3 regions of the Rouxiella badensis genome follow, and region 1 is predicted to be linked to each of the others. Evidence: predicted binding sites of a transcription regulator. Region 1 holds the regulator's gene; each other region holds the start of a gene.
The links. Region 1 encodes PurR, which represses purine synthesis genes. Its sites were predicted from a motif close to CANGCAAACGTTTGCNTG; they were not measured.
Positions count from the first base shown of each region.

Region 2: purM (phosphoribosylformylglycinamidine cyclo-ligase) is a predicted target of PurR. The motif match lies at 1,505-1,522, and genes of this name have one in related genera.
Region 3: serA (phosphoglycerate dehydrogenase) is a predicted target of PurR. The motif match lies at 5,072-5,089, and genes of this name have one in related genera.

Region 1 is NZ_CP114062.1:2,312,484-2,320,000, reverse strand. Features, by position in the region: gene O1V65_RS10705 (riboflavin synthase) at 1-202, shown strand, start outside; gene cfa (cyclopropane fatty acyl phospholipid synthase) at 281-1,432, opposite strand; gene punC (purine nucleoside transporter PunC) at 1,779-2,978, opposite strand; gene punR (DNA-binding transcriptional activator PunR) at 3,148-4,050, shown strand; gene purR (HTH-type transcriptional repressor PurR) at 4,099-5,124, opposite strand; gene cydH (cytochrome bd-I oxidase subunit CydH) at 5,460-5,549, shown strand; gene O1V65_RS10675 (C40 family peptidase) at 5,693-6,604, opposite strand; gene O1V65_RS10670 (Grx4 family monothiol glutaredoxin) at 7,082-7,429, shown strand; gene rnt (ribonuclease T) at 7,514-7,517, opposite strand, start outside.
Region 2 is NZ_CP114062.1:248,594-256,110, reverse strand. Features, by position in the region: gene uraA (uracil permease) at 1-574, opposite strand, end outside; gene upp (uracil phosphoribosyltransferase) at 709-1,335, opposite strand; gene purM (phosphoribosylformylglycinamidine cyclo-ligase) at 1,589-2,626, shown strand; gene purN (phosphoribosylglycinamide formyltransferase) at 2,650-3,288, shown strand; gene speG (spermidine N1-acetyltransferase) at 3,448-4,023, shown strand; gene ppk1 (polyphosphate kinase 1) at 4,211-6,286, shown strand; gene ppx (exopolyphosphatase) at 6,319-7,517, shown strand, end outside.
Region 3 is NZ_CP114062.1:4,788,835-4,796,351, forward strand. Features, by position in the region: gene O1V65_RS22120 (MFS transporter) at 1-424, shown strand, start outside; gene mscS (small-conductance mechanosensitive channel MscS) at 556-1,443, shown strand; gene argO (arginine exporter ArgO) at 1,612-2,229, shown strand; gene O1V65_RS22135 (oxidative stress defense protein) at 2,309-3,043, shown strand; gene O1V65_RS22140 (LysR family transcriptional regulator ArgP) at 3,105-4,007, opposite strand; gene rpiA (ribose-5-phosphate isomerase RpiA) at 4,195-4,851, shown strand; gene serA (phosphoglycerate dehydrogenase) at 5,218-6,456, shown strand; gene O1V65_RS22155 (PPC domain-containing protein) at 6,577-7,517, opposite strand, start outside.

The DNA.
Region 1 (7,517 bases):
TTGCGTACATCTGATCCCCGAAACGCTCGAGCGCACCACGCTGGGTGCCAAACGCCTGGGTGACAAAATTAATATCGAAATCGACCCGCAGACTCAGGCCATCGTCGACACCGTCGAACGTGTGCTGGCAAGTCGCGAAGCTGCACAGGCCGCTGCGGCCGCCCTGGCTGAAATCGAACACCAGGAACACGACAAAGAATAATTGCCCTCTTTAAGATGCAAAAAGTAAAAAAGCCGGAAGCAATCACTTGCCGCCGGCTTTTTTATTATGTGAAGCATATCAACGTGGAACGCGAATGCCGCCTTCAACGCCGTTAGGGCTGAGAACAACCTGCCACAGCTGAATGTCGCGAGCGCGGAATGCCCCAGCGCAAGCGTTCAGATAATAGCTGAACATACGATAGAAACGCGTTGAATAGTTCTCTGCAAAACTTGGCCATTCGTGAACGAAACGCTCAAACCAGGCCATCAACGTTCTATCATAATCTGCGCCAATGTTGTGCCAGTCTTCCATCACAAACAGGCCTTCAGTGGTCTGTGCAATGTGTTTAACGGAAGGCAGGCAGCCGTTCGGGAAGATATATTTATCGATCCAGGGATCGACATTCAGATCGGTTTTATTCGATCCGATGGTGTGCAGCAAGAAAAGACCGTCAGGTTTGATGTTGCGTTTTACCACGTCGAAATAGGTCTGGTAATTTTTAGGCCCGACGTGTTCAAACATGCCGACGGAAACAATGCGATCGAACTGATCGTTGAGATCGCGGTAATCCTGCAGCAGGATGGTGACATCAAGACCTTCGCAGCGTTGCTGGGCCATTTTTTGCTGTTCAGAAGAAATAGTCACGCCGAAAACACTGACGCCGTAATTTCGGGCTGCATATTCCGCCAAACCTCCCCAACCACAGCCAATATCAAGCAGTCGTTGCCCCGGCTGAAGCTGCAGTTTCTCACAGATCATTTTCAGTTTGGCTTCTTGTGCCTGTTCAAGCGTGGTCGCATCTTTCCAGTAGGCACAGGAGTATTGCATATAAGGGTCAAGCATTTTACTGAACAGATCGTTACCCAGGTCGTAATGCTCTTTACCTACGATCCAGGCGCGTTTTCTGGACTGCAGGTTGGTCAGCCTTGCTGCTGCGATACGCAGTGTATCTTTAAGATGATGTGGGAGTTTGTTCTCGAGCCCTGCGGCAACGACGCGATGGAAGAACATGTCTAATCTTTCACATTCCCACCAGCCGTCCATATAACTTTCGCCGAGACCCAGTGAACCTTCCTGAAGTACGCGCTTAAAAAAATCGGGATTTTTTACCGTAATGTCAAAAGGGCGTGTTCCATTAACCTCAATGCCAGCCATTGATAACATTTCGCTCGCGATTCGGTACCACTGATTATCTTGAATACTCAGGTCTTCTACACACGATGAACTCATAGCTTCTCCATCACTTTCTCTTCTGACTTATTAACCTGCTTAAAAAGCAACGGCTATTGGCAGGTCTTATGAGAACAGACGGATATTCCGCCTTGTCTGATATATGACTATGAACAGAGGGAAAATACGAAGGACACCAGGCGTAATACGCCGCGGTGAATCATCCTTGCACTAATAAATGTGACGCGATTCGCGCGCACAAAAGTTACTTGTGATAAAAGTTTTGTAAAAGTGTTATTTTCTTATGTTGAATTGAGTATAAGCTCGCCTGCGCGCATTCTCAACTGTAAATCGCAACAGGCGAACATATTCTTCAAGTTATTGTAACATAACGGTATTATATTAACTAGTTAGCATGCTTTGCTTCTGGATGTCCAGACTTCTGCTTATTCGCTGAACGCGTCAAAATAAAGTATCCCATTCCCACCAGCACCACCGTCGTAAGCATAACGGTCACCGTCGAGAATAATGGCTGGGATATAAATGCCGACACCATCATGCTACTTAAAAAGCAAAGTCCTAACTGTAATGTATTCTGCAACGCGGCAGCCTTTCCTGTATTAGCAGGAAATGGCATTAATGCATTTGCTACGACAATGGGATAACAGGCACCGTTTACCAGCGCCATTAAACAGAACGGCACTAACAAACTTACCAGCGTAGCCTGAGTTAACGTCGCAACCAGATAAAGCGATATAACGCTAATAGCATAGCCTAATAAAAGCCAGGGCAGCAGACGAACCCCATCAATTTTATTGATAATCATCCTACAGCCGTAACCCCCTAATAAAAATGCAATAGTTTGAGGGACATAGCTCAAACCAATCGCAGAAGGTCCGTAGCCCATTTCACTTAGAATAAAGGGGGAACCGGTCAGCCAGGCAAAAAAGCCGGCCGAACTGGCGCTGTAAATCAGTACGTTACCGCTATAAACCGGCGAGCTGAGCATCTCGGTGACACCGCTTTTTGCCTGCGCTTTTTCGGCAACAGACTTTTTCGTTTCTTTCAGCGTCAGCGTGAAGAACAGCAGCAGGGCGCTTATCACCAGCAGCAGGGCAAAGATGACTCGCCAGTTGAAATGATTCAGTACCCATGCGCCGACTAATGGGGCGAGGGCAGGAGAAAGTGCTACCAACGGCATGATGCTGGCAAAGGTGCGTTTCGCTACGTCAGACGCATAGCGGTCAACCACCAGCGCCTGCCAGCTTACCGCCGCGGCACAAACCCCAATAGCCTGAACAAAGCGCAGCGCCAGGAGCAGCTCGGTGTTTTGCACCCAGATCATGCCCAGACAGCCTACGGCGAACAGCGACAGTCCGGTTAATAAAATAGGTTTACGGCCAAAGCGGTCGGAAAGGGGACCCCAGAACAGCTGCGCCACGGCGAAGCCAGCCAGGAAGATACTCAGGCTAGCGCTTATTCCGCTGGCCGAGGTATCCAGACTCTCCTGCATGCTGCCAAAGGCCGGGAGATACATGTCGGTCGCCAGAAATCCGAGCATGCTCAGCCCGGCCAGATAGAGTAAAAAGCCAAATGAGGGTTTCATGATGTTCTCTTATAATTCAAAAAAGCAGTTAAATATTTCGTAGGGTGAAGCCAGTGGCGCAGTGTATCCGCTTGGCTTGCGGATTGTGAAACGTTAATATTTGCACCATGTGATTAAAATATTTGAAAGCAGAGAGTTGCAATGATCATCCCGACAAAAGGCGGTGCCTATGTGGTCTGAATATTCACTCGAAGTCGTCGACGCTGTCGCGCGAAACGGCAGCTTCACTGCCGCAGCGCTTGAGCTCAATCGCGTTCCGTCAGCGATTAGCTATCAGATTCGACAGCTCGAAGAATGGCTGGCGGTCCCCCTGTTTGAACGCCGACATCGCGACGTAGAATTGACGCCCGCAGGTCGCCTTTTCGTTGATGAAGCCCGAGTGCTTATCAAAAAAATGCTATCCACGCGTCGCCAGTGTCAGCAGGTCGCCAACGGCTGGAGCGGGCAGCTACGTGTGGCGGTCGACCGAATAGTAAAACCCGATCGCATACGGCAGCTGGTGGTCGATTTTTATCGCGCTTTCCCCGACACCGAGTTATTGATTCAAGGAGAGGTGTTCAACGGCGTTTGGGACGCGCTGGCCGATGATCGTGCAGACGTCGCCATCGGTGCCACCAGCGCGGTGCCGGTCGGCGGGCGTTTCAGCTTTAGGGACATGGGGACTTTACCCTGGCACTGTGTGGTCAGCGCCACGCATCCGCTGGCAGCACAAAATAGGGCGTTGGACGATGATGCGCTGAGGCCTTATCCGGCGCTGTGTATAGAGGATACCTCCAGAAATTTGCCCAAACGCGACACCTGGACGCTGGACAACCAGCGTCGTCTGGTCGTGCCGGACTGGACCTGCGCCATTGATTGCCTTTGTGAAGGGCTCTGCGTTGGCATGCTGCCAGTACATAGGGTTGCGCCGTGGATTGCGCAACAAAGGTTGGCAGTGCTTAATCTTGCCAACGTGTTTCCGGAAAGCCCGTGTTGTCTGACGTGGGACCAGCGAAATCATTCCCCGGCGCTAGACTGGTTGTTGGAGTATCTCGGGGACAGTGAAACGCTGAATCAAGAATGGCTGAGATAGCCTCACGCCCGCGAAGGCGGGCGTGAGAGGAGCGCAGAAAAGCGAGAATTAACGACGATAGTCGCGGAAAGGACCGTCGGCCACGGAGCGGCGTTCAACCAGCTTGGGTTTCACCTCGATGGTCTGCTGCACTTCGCGCTTGCTAATAATGCGGTCGAGCAACATGGTAAAGGCCATCTCGCCCAGGCGCTCTTTCGGCTGGTGTACCGTGGTGAGTGCTGGAGAGAAGTAGCGCGCGTTGCGCACGTTGTCATAACCAATGACCGAAATATCCTGAGGAACGCGCAGGCCCATTTCGTCGGCTGCGCAAATCGCGCCCATCGCCATCACGTCACCGCCGCAGAACACTGCCGTCGGTCGCTGCTTCTGGTTGAGGATCTTTTGCATTGCCTGATAGCCTGATTCAGGTTCGAAATCACCCTGAACCACCCATTCATCACGCACGGCAATATTGGCTTCATTCATCGCTTTCAGGAAACCGCGATAGCGACCGCCGCCGGTGTTGCGGTTCAGCTGACCGGGAATGGCGCCAATGTCGCGATGCCCGCGTTCAACCAGGTAACGACCCGCCAGATATCCGCCCTCGAAGGCGTTATCAATAATCGAGTCGGTAAAGTCGTTCTGCGCTTCGCCCCAGTCCATCACCACCATCGGGATTGAACGGTACTCCTCGAGCATGGCAAGCAGCTCGGCCGGATACTCGGCGCACATCACCAGCAGGCCGTCGACGCGCTTTTGCGCAAGCATTGCCAGATAGGCTTTCTGCTTTTCCAGATTATTGTGCGAGTTACACAGGATAAGCGTGTAGCCCTTCGCGAAGCAGCTGTTCTCAACGGCTTCAATGACTTCGGCGAAGTAGGGCGCCTCACTCGAGGTGGCCAGCAGGCCGATGGACTTGGTGTTATTCACCTTCAGGCTACGCGCGACGGCGCTCGGGGAATAGTGCAAATCTTTAATGGCTGCGCGAACCGCAGCTTTAGTTTCTTCGGCGACGAAACGGGTTTTATTGATGACGTGCGACACCGTTGTAGTCGAAACACCAGCGCGCTTAGCGACATCTTTAATCGTGGCCATGTAAAAATCACTCCTGAACTAACCCTTTTCAGCACGTTAGTTTTTTGTTAATCGTTTGCCTGCGTGCATTCAACTGCATAAATCATTTTAAGCAGTTAATTCGTTGGGTGGTTTCAGGAATCCTGAAAGATGCGTCGGACAACGCCGACCGGGCACACAGCGTGGTAACCGCTAATTTTCTCTTATATCTCAAGAAAGGGAAAGCCAAATTTGCGCTTTCGCGATAAGTTGCGCAAATCGGTGCACGATCGGTAGACGTTTTTACGCAAAGCGCGCAAAATATTTAGGCTTATAAAATATAGGGTTTTTAATCTTCTATCCGGCAAGGAGTCTATGTGGATACCAATCTGAAATACTCATTGATAACCGTGGTGTGCGCACTGGTGACGATCGTGGCATTCAGCTTTACCGCCGTCATGCACTGATCTTTTGCCGTCAGGCAGAAACGAAAAAGGGCGATTTCTTATCAAAGAAATCGCCCTTTTCTATTTTACCGCCCGCTCGAGAGGGGGTAGGCTTAAACCATTCGTTAAATGCTATTCACAGGTGTTAAGCGAGAAATCATTATTTAACGAATCGTTTTCGGCGTCATGACCCGGCGAGCACCAACGTAGTGGTCTTGCCAGTAGTTATCTGCCAGATAACTAATTTTGATGTCTTCTCCAGAGCGCGGTGACTGAATAAACTTACCGTTGCCGAGATAAACACCTACGTGGTCCGCCGCGCCGCGTTTAGTAATTCTAAAGAACACTAAATCACCAGACTCAAGCTCACCGCGTGGAACCGGGGCCGCATCGCGCAAATGGTACATCTCATTGGCGGTGCGAGGCATTTTAATACGCATTAAATCTTTGTACGCGTAATAAACCAGGCCACTACAGTCGAAACCAGTATTCGGGGAGGTTCCACCCCAGCGATAAGGTTTGCCGACCTGGTGCATCAGCTTGTTCATCGCGGTTTCTTTAGCATGCAAATACTTTTTCTTGTGCGCTGCACTCAGCGTTAACGGGGTGCAGGTATCTTCTTTTGTTTTATGCTTTCGGTGTCGTCCGTAGGCTTTTTTGCCTTCTTTCGCACAGACCACGTTAGTGGTAGCAGCCAGAGAACGGCTAATCGAGTTTATCTCTTTCTTCGAGTTCTCTGCCTTGTGTCTTGCGAGCCTGGAAGCGGTTGGCTTCTCGGCCTTGTGCCTGACGAGTTTAGTGCTGGTAGGATGCTTGTGCTCGACTTTCGCCTTCCCGTGCACTTTCTCTTTCGTCCTGCTGTGTTCTTTGGCTTTCGATTGTTCTTTCACCGGAACAGTCTTGGTCTTTCTATTGCTTCTCGCGACGACCTTTCGCTTTCGTCGCTCATCAGGCTTTGCCTGGCTTACGTGCGTTTCGGCCTGTTTGGCGGAGACGCGATGACTTGGCGAAGCATTCGCCAAATTCAAAAAGAGCTGGGTAAACAGCAGCACAAAAAGCGTAAACATTAAACGCATGGCGTCGCTACCAATATTAGGCCGAAGTTAAACATCAAAAGATGTCCCAGTATTCCCGAAAAGCGGGAGACAAAACAGCACGAATTGCTTCGATTCTAATTCATATTGTGAGTAAAAGTTAATAACTTTTTTTCTGGGCAAAATATGAGCTATAGCGCCGAAAAAATAACCAGGATTCAGAGGGTTAAACTCACGTTACCTAAAAGATCCCTTTGGGATCGTTTGGGTTAAAGTCACAGAATAAAAATGTTATTCTATATGAATCTTTATTTTTGCACTGTTTTGACAATCAGGGATACTATCACCGACATTACAGGGATGCATCAATTAAAGGCCTTTTTGTGCGCTAAAGACCTCACAAAAAATGGCGTTTTTATCCGAGGGCTGCTCTCGTTACAATGGCAGACAGTTGATCAGGTTTTTTCCGATTTAAGTAATGACCGTGACAGCCAATTAATGGCTTGAGGAAGCAAGAAAATGACCACTACTATTGAAAAAATTCAACAGCAGATTTCCGAGAACCCGATTCTTCTTTATATGAAAGGCTCTCCAAAGCTGCCAAGCTGCGGTTTCTCTGCTCAGGCCGTTCAGGCGCTGTCTGCCTGCGGCGAGCGTTTCGCTTACGTCGATATCCTGCAAAACCCGGATATCCGTGCAGAAATGCCAAAATTCGCCAACTGGCCGACCTTCCCACAGCTGTGGGTTGACGGTGAGCTGGTCGGCGGCTGCGATATCGTTATCGAAATGTATCAGCGTGGCGAACTGCAGCAGCTGATCAAAGAAACGGCTGAGAAATATAAATCTCAGGAAGAGCAGCCAGAATAATCGGCTTCGACTCTTGAAATAAAAAGAGCGGCTATCGTAGCCGCTCTTTTTTTATGTCTTACTATTTATCTTAACGAGAAGAATTTAT
Region 2 (7,517 bases), 2.1 Mb from region 1:
CGACCAGCACACCGATAAGAATCGGGATAATCGCCAGGAAGCCGCGGAAAAGCACGGAGCCGAGCACCGTGACCGACAGCGTCACGATAGAGATAAGCACGGTGGTGCTGTCAGCCGAGGTGCCCTCTGCCGGGAGCAGACCCGCCATATTGGCCGCCACGCCCGCCAGTTCAAGCCCGATCACTGAAACAATCGCGCCCATCGCCGCCGGCGGGAACATCACGTTGATCCAGCCGATACCGGCCTTTTTAACGATAAGCGCCACCAGGCAGAACAGCAGGCCACAGACGATAAAGCCCCCCAGCGCCGCCTCATACCCCATCGGCAGCAGGAGCAGTACCGGTGAAATAAACGCGAAGCTCGAGCCAAGATAGGCGGGAATTTTACCTTTACAGATAAACAGGTAGAGCAAGGTGCCGATGCCATTGAACAGCAGCACCGTTGCCGGATTGATTTTAAACAGAATGGGCACCAGCACGGTTGCGCCAAACATGGCAAACAGATGCTGAAGACTTAGGGGGATAGTTTGCAAAAGAGGCAGGCGTTCGCTTACCCCAATAACACGACGGGTCATGGACCGATCCTCTGTGAAATAATTAATCTCATGATTATTGCATTTCTACTCGCCAGACTCCGGGTTGCAGCCAGCGCATCTGCTGCCTGAAGTATGACGAGTAAAAAAAAGCCGACTTCTCAGTCGGCTATTGCTTACTTGGTACCAAATATCTTGTCGCCCGCGTCTCCGAGGCCAGGAATGATGTATCCCTTGTCATTCAATCCTTTATCTACGGAGGCGGTGTACAACTCAACGTCTGGATGCGCTTTCTCAAGCGCGGCAATCCCTTCCGGGGCCGCAACCAGCACCAGCACCTTAATGCTCTGGCAGCCCGCTTTCTTAAGCAGGTCGATGGTCGCAATCATCGACCCCCCGGTTGCCAGCATCGGGTCAACGACCAGCGCCAGGCGTTCTTCTATATTAGAAGCCAGCTTCTGGAAGTAAGGAACAGGTTGCAGGGTTTCTTCATCACGGTAAATGCCGACCACGCTGATGCGTGCGCTCGGTACGTGCTCCAGCACGCCTTCCATCATGCCCAGACCCGCGCGCAGGATTGGCACAACGGTGATCTTTTTACCTTTGATCTGATCAACTTCAACCGGGCCGTTCCATCCTTCGATGGTCACTGTCTCGGTTTCAAGATCGGCGGTCGCTTCGTAGGTCAGTAAGCTCCCTACCTCAGAAGCCAGTTCGCGAAAGCGTTTAGTGCTGATATCATTTTCACGCATCAGTCCCAGCTTGTGTTTTACCAGCGGGTGTTTCACTTCAACGATCTTCATTTTCTTTCTCTCCTAAGGCTGCTGACCAAAAAAATCGCGTGATTATAACGCCTTTTATTTTCAACGCCAGCGCCAATAGACTGATGTGGATCAATGGATTTGCGCATTAGACGTTGAATGTCATTTTTTGCCGTAATCTGAGTATAGATAGAGAAACATAACGAGACCCCTCGCAAACGTTTGCCTGCGCTGTTAGAATTAGGCCGCTCCATTTTCAACAACCACAAAACGCATACGTCGTGGGGATTCCGCAGTGACCGAAAAGACCTCTCTCAGCTATAAAGACGCAGGTGTGGACATCGATGCAGGTAACGCATTGGTAGACCGCATTAAAGGTGTAGTAAAACAGACTCGTCGTCCTGAAGTCATGGGCGGACTGGGTGGTTTTGGTGCCCTGTGCGCGCTGCCGCAAAAATATCGTGAACCCGTACTGGTTTCGGGGACCGACGGCGTTGGCACTAAGCTGCGTCTGGCAATGGATTTAAAACGCCACGATACCATCGGTATCGATTTGGTCGCGATGTGTGTTAACGACTTGGTTGTTCAGGGCGCAGAACCCCTGTTCTTCCTGGACTATTATGCGACGGGCAAACTGGATGTGGATACCGCAGCCAGCGTCATCACCGGCATCGCCGAAGGCTGTAAGCAGTCTGGCTGTGCACTGGTCGGTGGTGAGACCGCAGAAATGCCGGGCATGTACCACGGCGATGATTACGACGTTGCAGGTTTCTGCGTCGGCGTGGTTGAAAAATCAGAAATTATTGACGGCAGCAAAGTGCAGGACGGCGACGTTCTGGTTGCGCTGGCATCAAGTGGCCCGCACTCAAACGGCTACTCTCTGGTTCGCAAAATTCTCGAAGTCAGCAAGGCCGATCCTTTGACCACCGATCTGGCGGGCAAACCTCTGGCCGATCACCTGCTTGAGCCGACCAAAATCTATGTAAAATCAATCCTTAACCTGATTGAAAACGTAGAAGTTCACGCGATCTGCCACCTGACCGGCGGCGGCTTCTGGGAAAATATCCCACGCGTGCTGCCAGACAACACCCAGGCGATTATCGACGAATCAAGCTGGAAATGGCCGGACGTGTTCGGCTGGTTGCAGCAAAATGGTAACGTCAGCAGCCACGAAATGTACCGCACGTTCAACTGCGGCGTGGGCATGCTGGTCGCCCTGCCTGCAGAATTGGCAGAACAGGCCGTGACCCTGCTCAATGACAACGGCGAACAGGCCTGGGTTATCGGTAGCATCAAGGCTTCCGACTCAGAAGAACGCGTTATCATTAAGTAATATTCGAAGCGACGGGTACTGAGATGAAGAGGATAGTAGTTCTGGTTTCCGGGAATGGAAGCAACCTGCAGGCGGTGATTGACGCCTGCCAGCAGGGAAGAGTCAACGCAACCCTCAGTGCCGTTTTCAGTAATAAAGCGTCGGCATATGGTCTTGAACGCGCGCAGGCGGCGGGGATCCCCGCCTTTTCGCTCGATCCAAAATCCTATGCCAACCGTGAGGCGTTTGACGCCGCGCTTGCCGAAGAGATCGACGCCTATCAGCCCGATCTCGTGGTTTTGGCCGGATACATGCGTATCCTCAGCCATGACTTCGTAGCGCGTTACGCGGGGCGCATGCTGAACATCCACCCTTCTCTGCTGCCGAAATATCCCGGACTGCACACCCATCAAAAGGCCATCGACAACAATGATGCCGAACATGGGACTTCAGTGCATTTCGTAACGCAGGAGCTTGACGGTGGACCGGTGATTTTGCAGGCGAAAGTCCCTGTTTTTGAAGACGATACCGCTGAAGATTTAAATCAGCGCGTACAGACTCAGGAGCACAACATTTACCCGCTGGTCATCAGCTGGTTTGTGGACGGACGCTTATCGCTGCGCGAGGGACAGGCGATTCTGGACGGGCAAATTTTGCCTGTGGAAGGGCACGCCGCCGATTGATTCTGCTGCTGTTGTATCGAGTGTTTCTTAGAACCGGCTTATGGCCGGTTTTTTTACGCCTATAAATTGTGCAAAAACTCGGCTATAATCGCGCCTAAACTGCACAATTTAGCTTTTTATAATAGATAGACTCCCAAAAACAGAACATTAAGGAATCCCATGTTCAGCACCTCCCGCATCAGACTCCGTCCATTGGAAAAAGACGATCTGGTGTTTGTACACCGTCTTGATAATAACGCCAACGTCATGCGCTACTGGTTCGAAGAACCCTACGAAGCCTACGTCGAACTTGAAGATCTCTACGCTAAACATATCCATGACCAAAGCGAACGCCGCTTTATTACCGAATTTGAGAACACCCGCGTCGGGTTGGTCGAACTGGTTGAAATCAACCACATCCACCGCCGTGCTGAGTTCCAGATAATCATCGACCCCAATCATCAGGGGCAAGGCTTTGCCAGCGAAGCGGCCCGTCTGGCGATGGACTATGCGTTTTCCGTTCTCAACCTCTACAAGCTCTATCTGATTGTTGATAAAGAGAACGAAAAGGCGATCCACATTTATAAAAAACTGGGTTTCGAAGTCGAAGCTGAGTTGAGGGACGAATTCTTCGTCAACGGCGAATATCGCAGCGTGATCCGCATGTGTATCTTCCAGCCTGAGTTTTTAATTCGCTATAAAACCAAAGCTGCAGAAAAACCTGCTGTTGAAGCGCTGGGTGCCGGCGTTCTCTAACTCTCACCGCCCTTCTTTTCCTGTTCCCAACATTTCCAAACGATATGGATTTGTTGGGAATTATTTGGACTTTCTTGTCAATCTCTCGCAATAATGCAAGAAGATACTAGGCCCTCTCCCAAAAGGCAGCGCAGGCTCAAAATGCGTCTTGATGGGCCAGGTTTCAGGCTAAATGAACGGAGTGAAAATGGGTCAGGAAAAACTGTACATAGACAAGGAATTGAGCTGGTTATCTTTTAACGAGCGAGTTTTGCAGGAAGCGGCAGACAAGACTAATCCACTGATTGAACGAATGCGTTTTCTGGGGATTTATTCGAACAATCTCGATGAGTTCTATAAGGTCCGCTTTGCCGATTTGAAGCGCCGGATACTGATTAGCGAAGAGCAGGGTTTTATTGGTGCCTCGCGCCATCTGCTGAAGAAAATCCAGGCCAAGGTGATGCGTATCGATCAAGAGTTCGATAGCCTCTATAACGACCTGCTGTTGGAAATGGCACGCAACCAAATATTTCTAATCAACGAGCGCCAGGTTTCCGAAAATCAGCAAGCCTGGCTACGCCAGTACTTCAAGCATCATCTCCGTCAGCACATTACCCCTATTCTGGTCAATCAGGAAACCAATCTGGTGCAGTTCCTGAAGGACGACTACACCTATCTGGCGGTAGAGATTATTCGCGGCGAGAAGATTGACTACGCGCTGCTCGAAATCCCGTCCGACAAAGTTCCACGTTTCGTCAACCTGCCGCCGGAAGCCCCGCGCCGCCGCAAACCGATGATTCTGCTCGACAACATTCTGCGCTACTGCCTGGACGATATCTTCAAGGGTTTCTTCGACTACGACACGCTCAACGCCTATTCAATGAAGATGACCCGCGACGCCGAGTATGACTTGGTGACGGAAATGGAGTCGAGCCTGCTCGAGCTGATGTCGTCGAGCCTGAAGCAGCGTTTAACCGCCGAGCCGGTGCGATTTGTTTATCAGCGCGATATGCCCGACGAGATGGTTGAGCTGCTGCGTGAAAAACTCGGTATCTCGAACTACGACTCAGTCATACCCGGCGGTCGTTACCACAACTTCAAAGATTTCATCAGCTTCCCGAACGTCGGCAAGGCCAATATGGTCTATCGCCCGATGCCGCGCCTGCGTCATCTGTGGTTTGACAAATTCCGTAACGGGTTTGCCGCAATTCGCCAGCAGGACGTGCTGCTCTACTACCCTTATTACACCTTCGAACACGTGCTCGAATTGCTGCGTCAGGCGGCCTTCGATCCTAACGTGCTGTCCATCAAGATAAACATCTACCGCGTTGCTAAAGACTCGCGCATCATCGAGTCGATGATCCACGCGGCTCACAACGGCAAGAAAGTCACCGTGGTGGTTGAGCTGCAGGCGCGCTTTGATGAAGAGGCCAATATTCACTGGGCCAAACGTCTGACTGAAGCCGGTGTGCACGTTATTTTCTCCGCGCCGGGCCTGAAGATTCACGCCAAACTATTTCTTATCTCCCGACGCGAAGATGACGAAATTGTCCGCTATGCTCATATTGGGACCGGTAATTTCAATGAAAAAACGGCCCGTTTGTATACCGACTATTCGCTACTGACCGCCGACTCAAGAATCACCAATGAAGTGCGCCGCGTGTTCAACTTCATCGAGAATCCGTATCGGCCGGTCACCTTTGAACATCTGATGGTTTCACCGCAAAACTCGCGCAGCATGCTGTACGGCCTTATCGATCAGGAAATTGCCAATGCGCAGGCCGGTGAAAAAGCAGGGATCACTCTAAAAATCAATAATCTGGTCGATAAAGGCCTGGTTGACAGACTCTACGCTGCCTCTAATTTCGGGGTCAAAATCCGTCTGTTGATCCGCGGTATGTGCTCTCTGGTACCGAATCTGCCCGGCGTCAGTGAAAACATTCAGGTCACCAGTATCGTTGACCGGTACCTTGAACATGACCGGGTCTATGTTTTTGAAAATAAAGGCGATCGGAAGGTGTTTATTTCATCCGCTGACTGGATGACGCGAAATATCGATTACCGCATTGAGGTTGCCGTCGCCGTGCTCGATCCTCGTCTGAAGCAGCGCGTGCTGGATCTGCTGGCAATCCAATTTAGTGACACGGTGAAAGCGAGAATTATTGATAAAGATCTCAGTAACCGTTATGTTCCACGCGGAAATCGTCGCAAAGTGCGTGCGCAGGTGGCGATCTATGACTATTTGCACGCGTTCGAAAATGAAAATCAAAAAACCACTCACTGAGCAAGCCCGATGATTTTGGAGCCAAGACACCCATGCCGTTAAACAGCCCAATGACCGCCAAGCCACAGGAAATTGCCGCTATCGATCTGGGATCGAACAGTTTTCATATGGTGATAGCCCGCGTCGTTAACGGCGCACTTCAGGTATTAGGGCGACTGAAGCAGCGCGTCCATCTGGCCGATGGCCTAGACAGCAACAACGTTCTCAGTGAGGAGGCTATTCAGCGTGGTCTCGACTGTCTTGCGCTGTTTGCGGAACGTTTGCAGGGGTTTCCCGGCGACAACGTGACCATCGTAGGCACACACTCACTGCGTCAGGCAGTGAACGCCGAAGAGTTCCTGCAACGCGCCGCCGAGGTTATCCCTTATCCAATTGAAATTATTTCCGGTCAGGAAGAAGCCCGTCTGATCTTCATGGGCGTGGAACACACGCAGCCTGAAAAAGGGCGCAAGCTGGTCATCGATATTGGCGGCGGTTCAACCGAGCTGGTCATTGGTGAAGACTTCGAACCCCTGCTGGCCGAGAGCCGCCGCATGGGCTGTGTCAGCTTCGCGCAGCTGTTCTTCCGCGGCGGCGAGATTAACCGCAGCAACTTCAAGCGTGCGCGCCTCGCGGCAGCGCAAAAGCTCGAGACGCTGGCATGGCAGTACCGCCTGCAGGGTTGGCAGTACGCGCTAGGCGCATCGGGGACGATTAAAGCGACTCACGAAGTGCTGGTCGAGATGGGCGAAAAAGACGGGCTTATCACCGCCGAGCGTCTGGAAATGCTGGCCGATGAAGTGATGAAGTACAAAAACTTCAGCGCCCTGAGCCTGCCGGGACTGTCGGAAGACCGCCAGTCGGTATTTGTACCGGGTCTGGCCATCCTCTGCGGCGTGTTCGATGCGCTGGCTATTAAAGAGCTGCGCCTCTCCGACGGCGCGCTGCGAGAAGGCGTGCTGTATGAAATGGAAGGCCGTTTCCGTCATCAGGATATCCGCAGCCGGACCGCGAAAAGCCTCGCCGACCACTATAACATTGACCGCGAACAGGCTCGTCGCGTTCTGGAAACGACAGAAACGCTGTACACCCAATGGCTGGCGCAAAACCCGAGTCTGGCGCAGCCGCAGCTCGAGTCGCTGCTCAAATGGGCTTCGATGCTGCATGAGGTTGGGTTGGGTATCAACCACAGCGGCATGCATCGCCATTCTGCCTATATCCTGCAGAACTCGAACCTGCCGGGCTTCACTCA
Region 3 (7,517 bases), 2.5 Mb from region 1:
CAATCGCATCGGCGGCAAGAACGCCCTGTTGCTGGCGGGTACCATCATGTCTGTCCGCATCATTGGCTCCTCGTTTGCCAGTACACCGGTCGAGGTGGTGGTGCTGAAAACGCTGCATATGTTCGAGGTGCCGTTCCTGATTGTCGGCTGCTTCAAATACATCACCTCGGTCTTCGAGGTACGTTTCTCGGCAACCATCTATCTGGTCTGTTTCTGCTTTTTCAAACAGATTGCGATGATTTTTATGTCCGTCTTCGCCGGCGATATGTACGGCAAGATTGGTTTCCACGGCACTTATCTGATCCTCGGATTGATAGCGCTGGCCTTTACGCTGCTGTCGGTATTCACCCTTAGCGGCAGGGGACCGCTGCAGGCTTTTAAACCTGTTGCAAGGACGGTTGAAAAGCCGGTAAGCAACGTTTAAAAATCGCGCAAAGCGATGGTGCAGATTGGCAGTTCGGCGAAATCTTGGTTACCCTTGAGGGCTTAGGCATCATTCGTTGTGCGCTTTAGCGCGAATGTTTGGTTTCATTATTGCTTGCTAGGGTGTGTTAAATGGAAGATATAAATGTGGTTGATGGCATTCATAATGCCGGTACGTGGTTAGCCAAAAATCAGGAATTGCTGATCCATTATGCGGTCAATATCGTGGCCGCTGTGGTGATTCTGGTCATCGGGTTGGTGGCGGCGAAATTAATCTCTGGCACGGTAAGTCGCGTAATGCGTCTGCGTAATATCGACCTGACCGTTTCCGATTTCCTGGCAGCACTGGTGCGCTACGCGATTATTGCCTTTACGCTGATTGCCGTGTTGGGCCGCATTGGCGTGCAGACCACCTCCGTGATAGCCGTTATCGGTGCCGCCGGTTTGGCCGTAGGTCTGGCCCTGCAAGGTTCGCTGTCAAACTTTGCGGCGGGCGTGTTGCTGGTGATGTTCCGTCAGTTCCGCGTGGGTGAATACGTCGACCTCGGCGGCGTTGCCGGTACCGTAACGCATGTACAGATTTTCTCAACGACACTGCTGACGGCGGATAACAAGGTTATCGTGGTGCCTAACGGTAAAGTGATCGCCGGGAACATCATCAATACCTCGCGCGAACCGACCAGCCGGACTGACATCATCGTCAGCGTCTCATACGACGCCGAAATTGCGCTGGTGAAGAAGGTGCTGGGCGATATCGCCACTGCCGATGAGCGCATCATGCAAGAGAAGGGCGTGGTCGTCCGTCTTAACGAAATGGGCGCCTCGACGCTGGACTTCGTGGTGCGTTACTGGACCGCCAACGGTGATTCCCAGAACGTTAAATGGGACCTGCTGGAGAAATTCAAGGAAGCGCTGGATGCCAATAATATCGGTATTCCCTACCCGCAGATGGACGTGCATCTGTTCCGCGCCGCCGAAGCGAAAGCGGCCGAGCAGCAAGAGGCTGCAAAGGCCGAATAATCTGTCTGCTATCTAAAAAAACGCCCTGCTCGCAGGGCGTTTTGCTTGATGAATCTGCGCTATTAGCCTGCCTAATAGTCTATTAGAAAATACAATTTCATCTAATGATGACTCTCCCTTACACTGCGGCGCATAGACCTCTTGGACTCATAACAGGAAATTTTCACCATGTTCTCAATCTTCTTGCAGGGGATGATGCTCAGCGCCGCGATGATCCTGCCCATTGGCCCGCAAAACGCCTTTGTCATGAATCAGGGCATCCGCCGTCAGTACCATCTGATGATTGCCGGGCTCTGTGCTTTTAGCGACATTGTCCTGATCTGCGGCGGTATTTTTGGCGGCAGTGCGTTGCTCGACAACTATCCAACCCTGTTGTTTATCGTCAGTTGGGGCGGTGTGGCCTTTCTGCTGTGGTTTGGCTGGGGCGCATTCCGTACCGCGATGGCGGCGAATCCTTTGCAGGTTGAAGCGAAAGTGATGGAGAAAAGCCGCTGGCGCATCGTGGCCAGCATGATGGCGGTCACCTGGCTCAATCCACACGTCTATCTCGACACCTTTGTGGTGCTGGGGAGTCTGGGGGGACGCCTCGCCAGCGATGAGCGCTCCTGGTTTGCGCTGGGCGCGGTGCTTTCCTCCACGCTGTGGTTCTTCGGGCTGGCGGTGCTTGCGGCGTTGCTGTCACCGTGGCTGAACAAAGGCAAAACGCAGCGCGCGATCAATCTGGTGGTCGGGGTCGTAATGTGGGCGATTGCCCTACAGCTTGCATTGCAGAACCTGCATTTCTAAAAATTTGTCACTAATCTTAATTTCGCTACGTAACGACTGTGCTAGGGTTGTCGCTCACCAGATGAATGAGGGAAACACTGTGAAATTGAAAGCATTGGCTATGGCCGCTATGTTGGGATTAGGGACTTTACCCGCTGCGCTTCAGGCTGCTGAAGTGCCAGAGGGACCGCATGTGGTAACTTCAGGTACTGCCAGCGTCGATGCCGTTCCGGACATCGCGACGCTGGCCATTGAAGTCAATGTTTCTGCCAAAGACGCCGCATCAGCGAAAAAACAGGCCGACCAGCGCGTGGCCGAGTATTTTGCGTTTTTGCAGAAGAACGGAATAGATAAGAAAGACATTAACGCCGCAAACCTGCGCACTCAGCCTGATTACAGCTACCTGAAAGACGGCAGCAGCGTGCTGAAAGGCTATCGCGCGGTGCGTGAGGTGCAGGTCACTCTGCGTCAGCTGGACAAACTTAACGAACTGCTGGACGGGGCTTTAAGTTCTGGACTCAACGAGATCCGTGCCGTTGAACTGGGCGTTGCCAACCCGGACAGCTATCGCGATCGGGCGCGTCAGAAAGCGATTGATAATGCGACTCAGCAGGCCAAGGCGCTCGCCGAAGGCTTCCACAGCCAGCTTGGCCCGGTGTATAGCATTCGTTATCACGTCGCTAACTACCAGCCAATGCCGGTCGCCAGAATGTATAAAACGGCCGACGCCGCCGGGCAAAGTGATGCCGCTCAGACCTACGAGCAGCAGAGTATTCACTTTGACGACCAGGTTGACGTGGTATTTGAGCTGAAGAACGGCGACGCGCCTAAATAAGACGTTTAAAACGCTAAATATGTCGGCTGACAGAAGGTTAACGCCCCTGTCAGTCGAATCTTCAGTCTTGACGAAGAACCTGACGCCCGTGTTCGAGCAGGGCGTCGGTGACTTTTCTCATCATGCGGCTTTCCGGCGCGAAACGATGCCAGTACAGCATGCGGCGCTGGAACAGTCCGGGCGTCAGGTCAATCAGCTCACCGCTTTCTAACTCTTTCTCAATCTGCAAGTGCGGGATCATACAGCAGGTCGTACCCTGACGTGCCAGCTGTACGAAGGCTTCTGACGAATTAACGATATGACAGGGCACGCTGCCCGGCGAAAGATCAAAGTTCTGCTGTAAGAAGGCCTGATGCATGTCATCGAGATGGTCAAAGGCGACGGCCGGCGCTTTGAGCAGGGCGGAGCGCGTCACGCCGTTCGGGAAATAGCGCTCGGCAAAGCCTTTCGATGCCACAAACAGATAGTCGAGTGCCCCCAGCTGGTCCACCAGGCAGCTTGGCAGCGGCTGAGGTTGAATACTCACCGCGCCCACCACTTCACCCCGGCGCAAACGCTCCTGAGTGCGGGTTTCGTCTTCGACCTGCATATTTAGGCGAATCGGGGAGTCAACCAGTACCGACTTCAGTGCCGGAAGCAACCAGGTCGCCAGGCTGTCGGCGTTGACCGCCAGAGAGAGCAGCAGCGGCGTGTCGTTGCTGTCGTTAATATTGTCATTACCCAGCCACTCTTCTTCGAGCAACTCTACCTGATGCAGCAGCGCGAGCAGCTTCTGCCCCTGCTCGGTTGGGCGTGGCGGTACGGTTCGTACCAGAAGCGGCTGGCCGAATAAATTTTCCAACTGTTTAATTCGTTGAGACACGGCGGATTGGGTGATGCACAGCTTTTGTGCCGCGCGCTCAAAACCGCGTTCACGGATCACAGCGTCCAGCGCTTGCAGCGTTCTATAGTCTGGGCGTTTCATCGAAAATCTATTCCTTCGCTCGTTCGGATTTAATGCATATTTAGACACTATGCCACAGTTCTGTAACTTTTGTGGCGCACAAAATCTTCTGCCCGTTGGCCACAAGTCTGCTCCCCAATTATCCGGGCCATGCTTTATACTAATGAACACTTCAAGACGCATCGTCTACCGATAGAGAAAAATGACCATGACTCAGGATGAATTGAAAAAAGCGGTTGGTTGGGCAGCGCTGGAATACGTTACGCCGGGCACGATTGTCGGCGTGGGTACTGGCTCGACGGCGGCGCACTTTATTGATGCACTGGCGTCGATTAAACATCAAATCGAAGGCGCTGTGTCGAGCTCTGAAGCCTCGACGGCCAAGCTGAAGAGCTATGGTATCCACGTTTTCGACACCAATGAAGTGGACGTGCTGGACGTCTATGTTGACGGTGCTGACGAAATCAACGGCCATATGCAGATGATCAAAGGCGGTGGCGCAGCCCTGACCCGCGAGAAAATCATCGCCGCCATCTCGCGCAAATTCGTCTGTATCGTCGATGCCTCAAAGCAGGTCGACGTGCTGGGTAAGTTCCCGCTGCCGGTTGAGGTTATCCCGATGGCGCGTTCCTACGTGGCTCGCGAGCTGGTTAAATTGGGTGGCCTGCCGGAGTATCGTCAGAATGTGGTGACCGACAACGGCAACGTCATTCTCGACGTGCACAATCTGAGCATTATTGATGCCATCGCGCTGGAAAATAAGATTAATAGTATCGCTGGTGTTGTCACCGTTGGGCTGTTTGCCAACCGCGGGGCTGACGTCGCGCTGGTGGGCACGGCAGACGGTGTTAAAGTCGTAAAATAGCCTGTCTAGAGATAAGCGTGAGATCTGTTTTGCGCTCATAACATAATGCAATGTTATGAAGATGATAATTTTCCCCATGAATCATCTTTTATTTAAAACGGCTAATTTGGTGACTTATGTCACATAATGAGGCCGTTTTAACGTTTATATCCAGCTCGTCACGCAATGTAAGTATTAAGTTCTGAAAATTGTTGGGTCAGTCAGGGCTTGTGCTAGGGGATAGGCAATCGTTTGTATTGCCCGGCGCAAAAATTTTGTTATGTTGACTGTGAGCTGCGCAAAGCAGTGACTTCTGAAGTCTGCATTCAGCATGAATAACTTTCGGTATTCGTTACTGCCGGTATGAATAAATAGTAGGGTCGGGAAATGGCAAAAGTATCACTCGGAAAAGACAAAATTAAGTTTCTGCTGGTTGAAGGTGTCCACCAAAGCGCAGTCGACACGCTTCACGCCGCCGGTTATACCAATATCGAGTTTCATAAAGGGGCGCTGGATACTGAAGCGCTGAAAGAGTCGATCCGTGATGCACATTTTGTCGGGATCCGATCCCGTTCCCAACTGACCGAAGAAGTCTTTGCTGCGGCTGAAAAGCTGGTTGCCGTCGGCTGTTTCTGCATCGGTACCAACCAGGTGAATCTGACCTCTGCCACTAAACGTGGTATTCCAGTATTCAACGCTCCCTTCTCCAATACCCGCTCGGTTGCCGAAATGGTACTGGGCGAGATGCTGTTGATGATGCGCGGCATTCCGGCGGCTAACGCCAAGGCGCACCGTGGTATCTGGAACAAGCTGGCCGTGGGCTCCTATGAAGCGCGCGGCAAACGTCTGGGTATCGTCGGCTATGGCCATATCGGTACGCAGCTGGGTATTCTGGCCGAAGGTCTGGGGATGAAGGTTTACTTCTACGACATCGAAAGCAAGCTGCCTCTGGGCAACGCGCAGCAGATCCCTACGCTGACCGAACTGCTGAACACCAGCGACGTGGTTACCATGCACGTGCCTGAAACGGCTAACACCAAAGACATGATTGGTGCTGAAGAACTGGCGCAGATGAAGCCTGGTGCGCTGCTTATCAACGCCTCACGCGGCACGGTCATCGACATCCCTGCGCTGTGCGACGCGCTGCGCAGCAAGCATCTTTCCGGTGCGGCAATTGACGTATTCCCGGAAGAGCCGGCGACCAACAGCGATCCGTTCACTTCACCACTGTGTGAATTTGATAACGTGATCCTGACTCCGCACATTGGGGGTTCAACCATGGAAGCGCAGGAAGGTATTGGTCTGGAAGTCGCCGGTAAGCTGGCCAAATACTCTGATAACGGGTCTACGCTGTCTGCGGTTAACTTCCCGGAAGCTTCGCTGCCAACGCACAGCGAGAAAGCCAGCCGTCTGCTGCATATCCATGAAAACCGTCCGGGCGTGCTGACCAGCATCAACCAGATCTTCGCCGAGCAGGGCATCAACATTGCCGCGCAGTATCTGCAAACCAGTCCGGAAGTGGGTTATGTGGTTATCGACGTTGAGGCCGATATTGAGACTGTTGATACCGCGCTACAGCTGATGAAGGCTATCCCAGGCACCATTCGTGCGCGTCTGCTTTACTGATTAATTTTGAGCAGTTTTAATTTTTGAATGGCAAAAGGGGCATCGAGAGATGCCCCTTTTCAGTAATATCACAGCTGTAAAAAAGTCAGCCGCTATTTACAGCTAGCGTGCATATTTTTGTCACCAATTTCGCGCCAAACTCCCCATGTACCATCGACACCCGGCACATTGCCTACCGTCCATCCATTGTTTCCCCTGATAAGATACTTTTACACAGGGCTTAGGATAGGTTTTTGAGGATATCCATTGAGGGTTGTCTGCGGTTGCCGCAGGTTTTTGCGTAACCTGAGTTTCACTGGTGGCACTTGCACCGTGCGTATCCGTCACTGTGACGTTAAAACGGTAGGTGGTTTGTTTTTCCACGGCGGGGAATGATGCTGTAGCCTGAATGGTTTGAGCATTTTTGAGAGTAATTTGTGGGCCAGAAGATATCTGTCTCCACTGGTACTTCAGGCTGTCGCCGTCAGGGTCGCTGCTGCCCACGGCCGATAAAATGACGCTGCCTGAACCGGTAATTTCTGCTGGCGTGGCTTTTGCAACGGCAGTCGGAGCATGATTCTCTGGCTGATTATCGTCTCCTTCATTGCTTTTTTTCTCGATATTGAGCATAAAATCATCAAAATGTACGTCTGATGTTACCCCCATTTTTTTCGTTGCCTGCACTTGAACTTCGAGTAGCGTTGCCTGTGCTGGTAAGTCAACTGAGACCGTATTATTCAGCCAGCGTTTTTTGAGGCCTTGAGTATTTACCTGCGCCGTTTTAAGCGTCGCCCCCTTTGCATTTTTAGCAATCAAATAGACTGTACCGTAATCACCATCTCCAAAACCATTGCTCTTAAATTGCAGTTTGGCAACGTGATTACCCTGACTGACTAAAGACTTGTCCAAGGCGATGCTCTGGCTTATTTGGTCATGGGTGGCATTATTGGCCGCGCTATTATTGATTCTCGCGGTAAAGAAGTATTTCCCTTTGGCTGGCAGGATACCGTCCTGGCTGGTCACCACGCGGAATTGTCCCTGAGTCAGTTTCCAGCCACTTAGGTTACCGGTTTCTGCGCCCG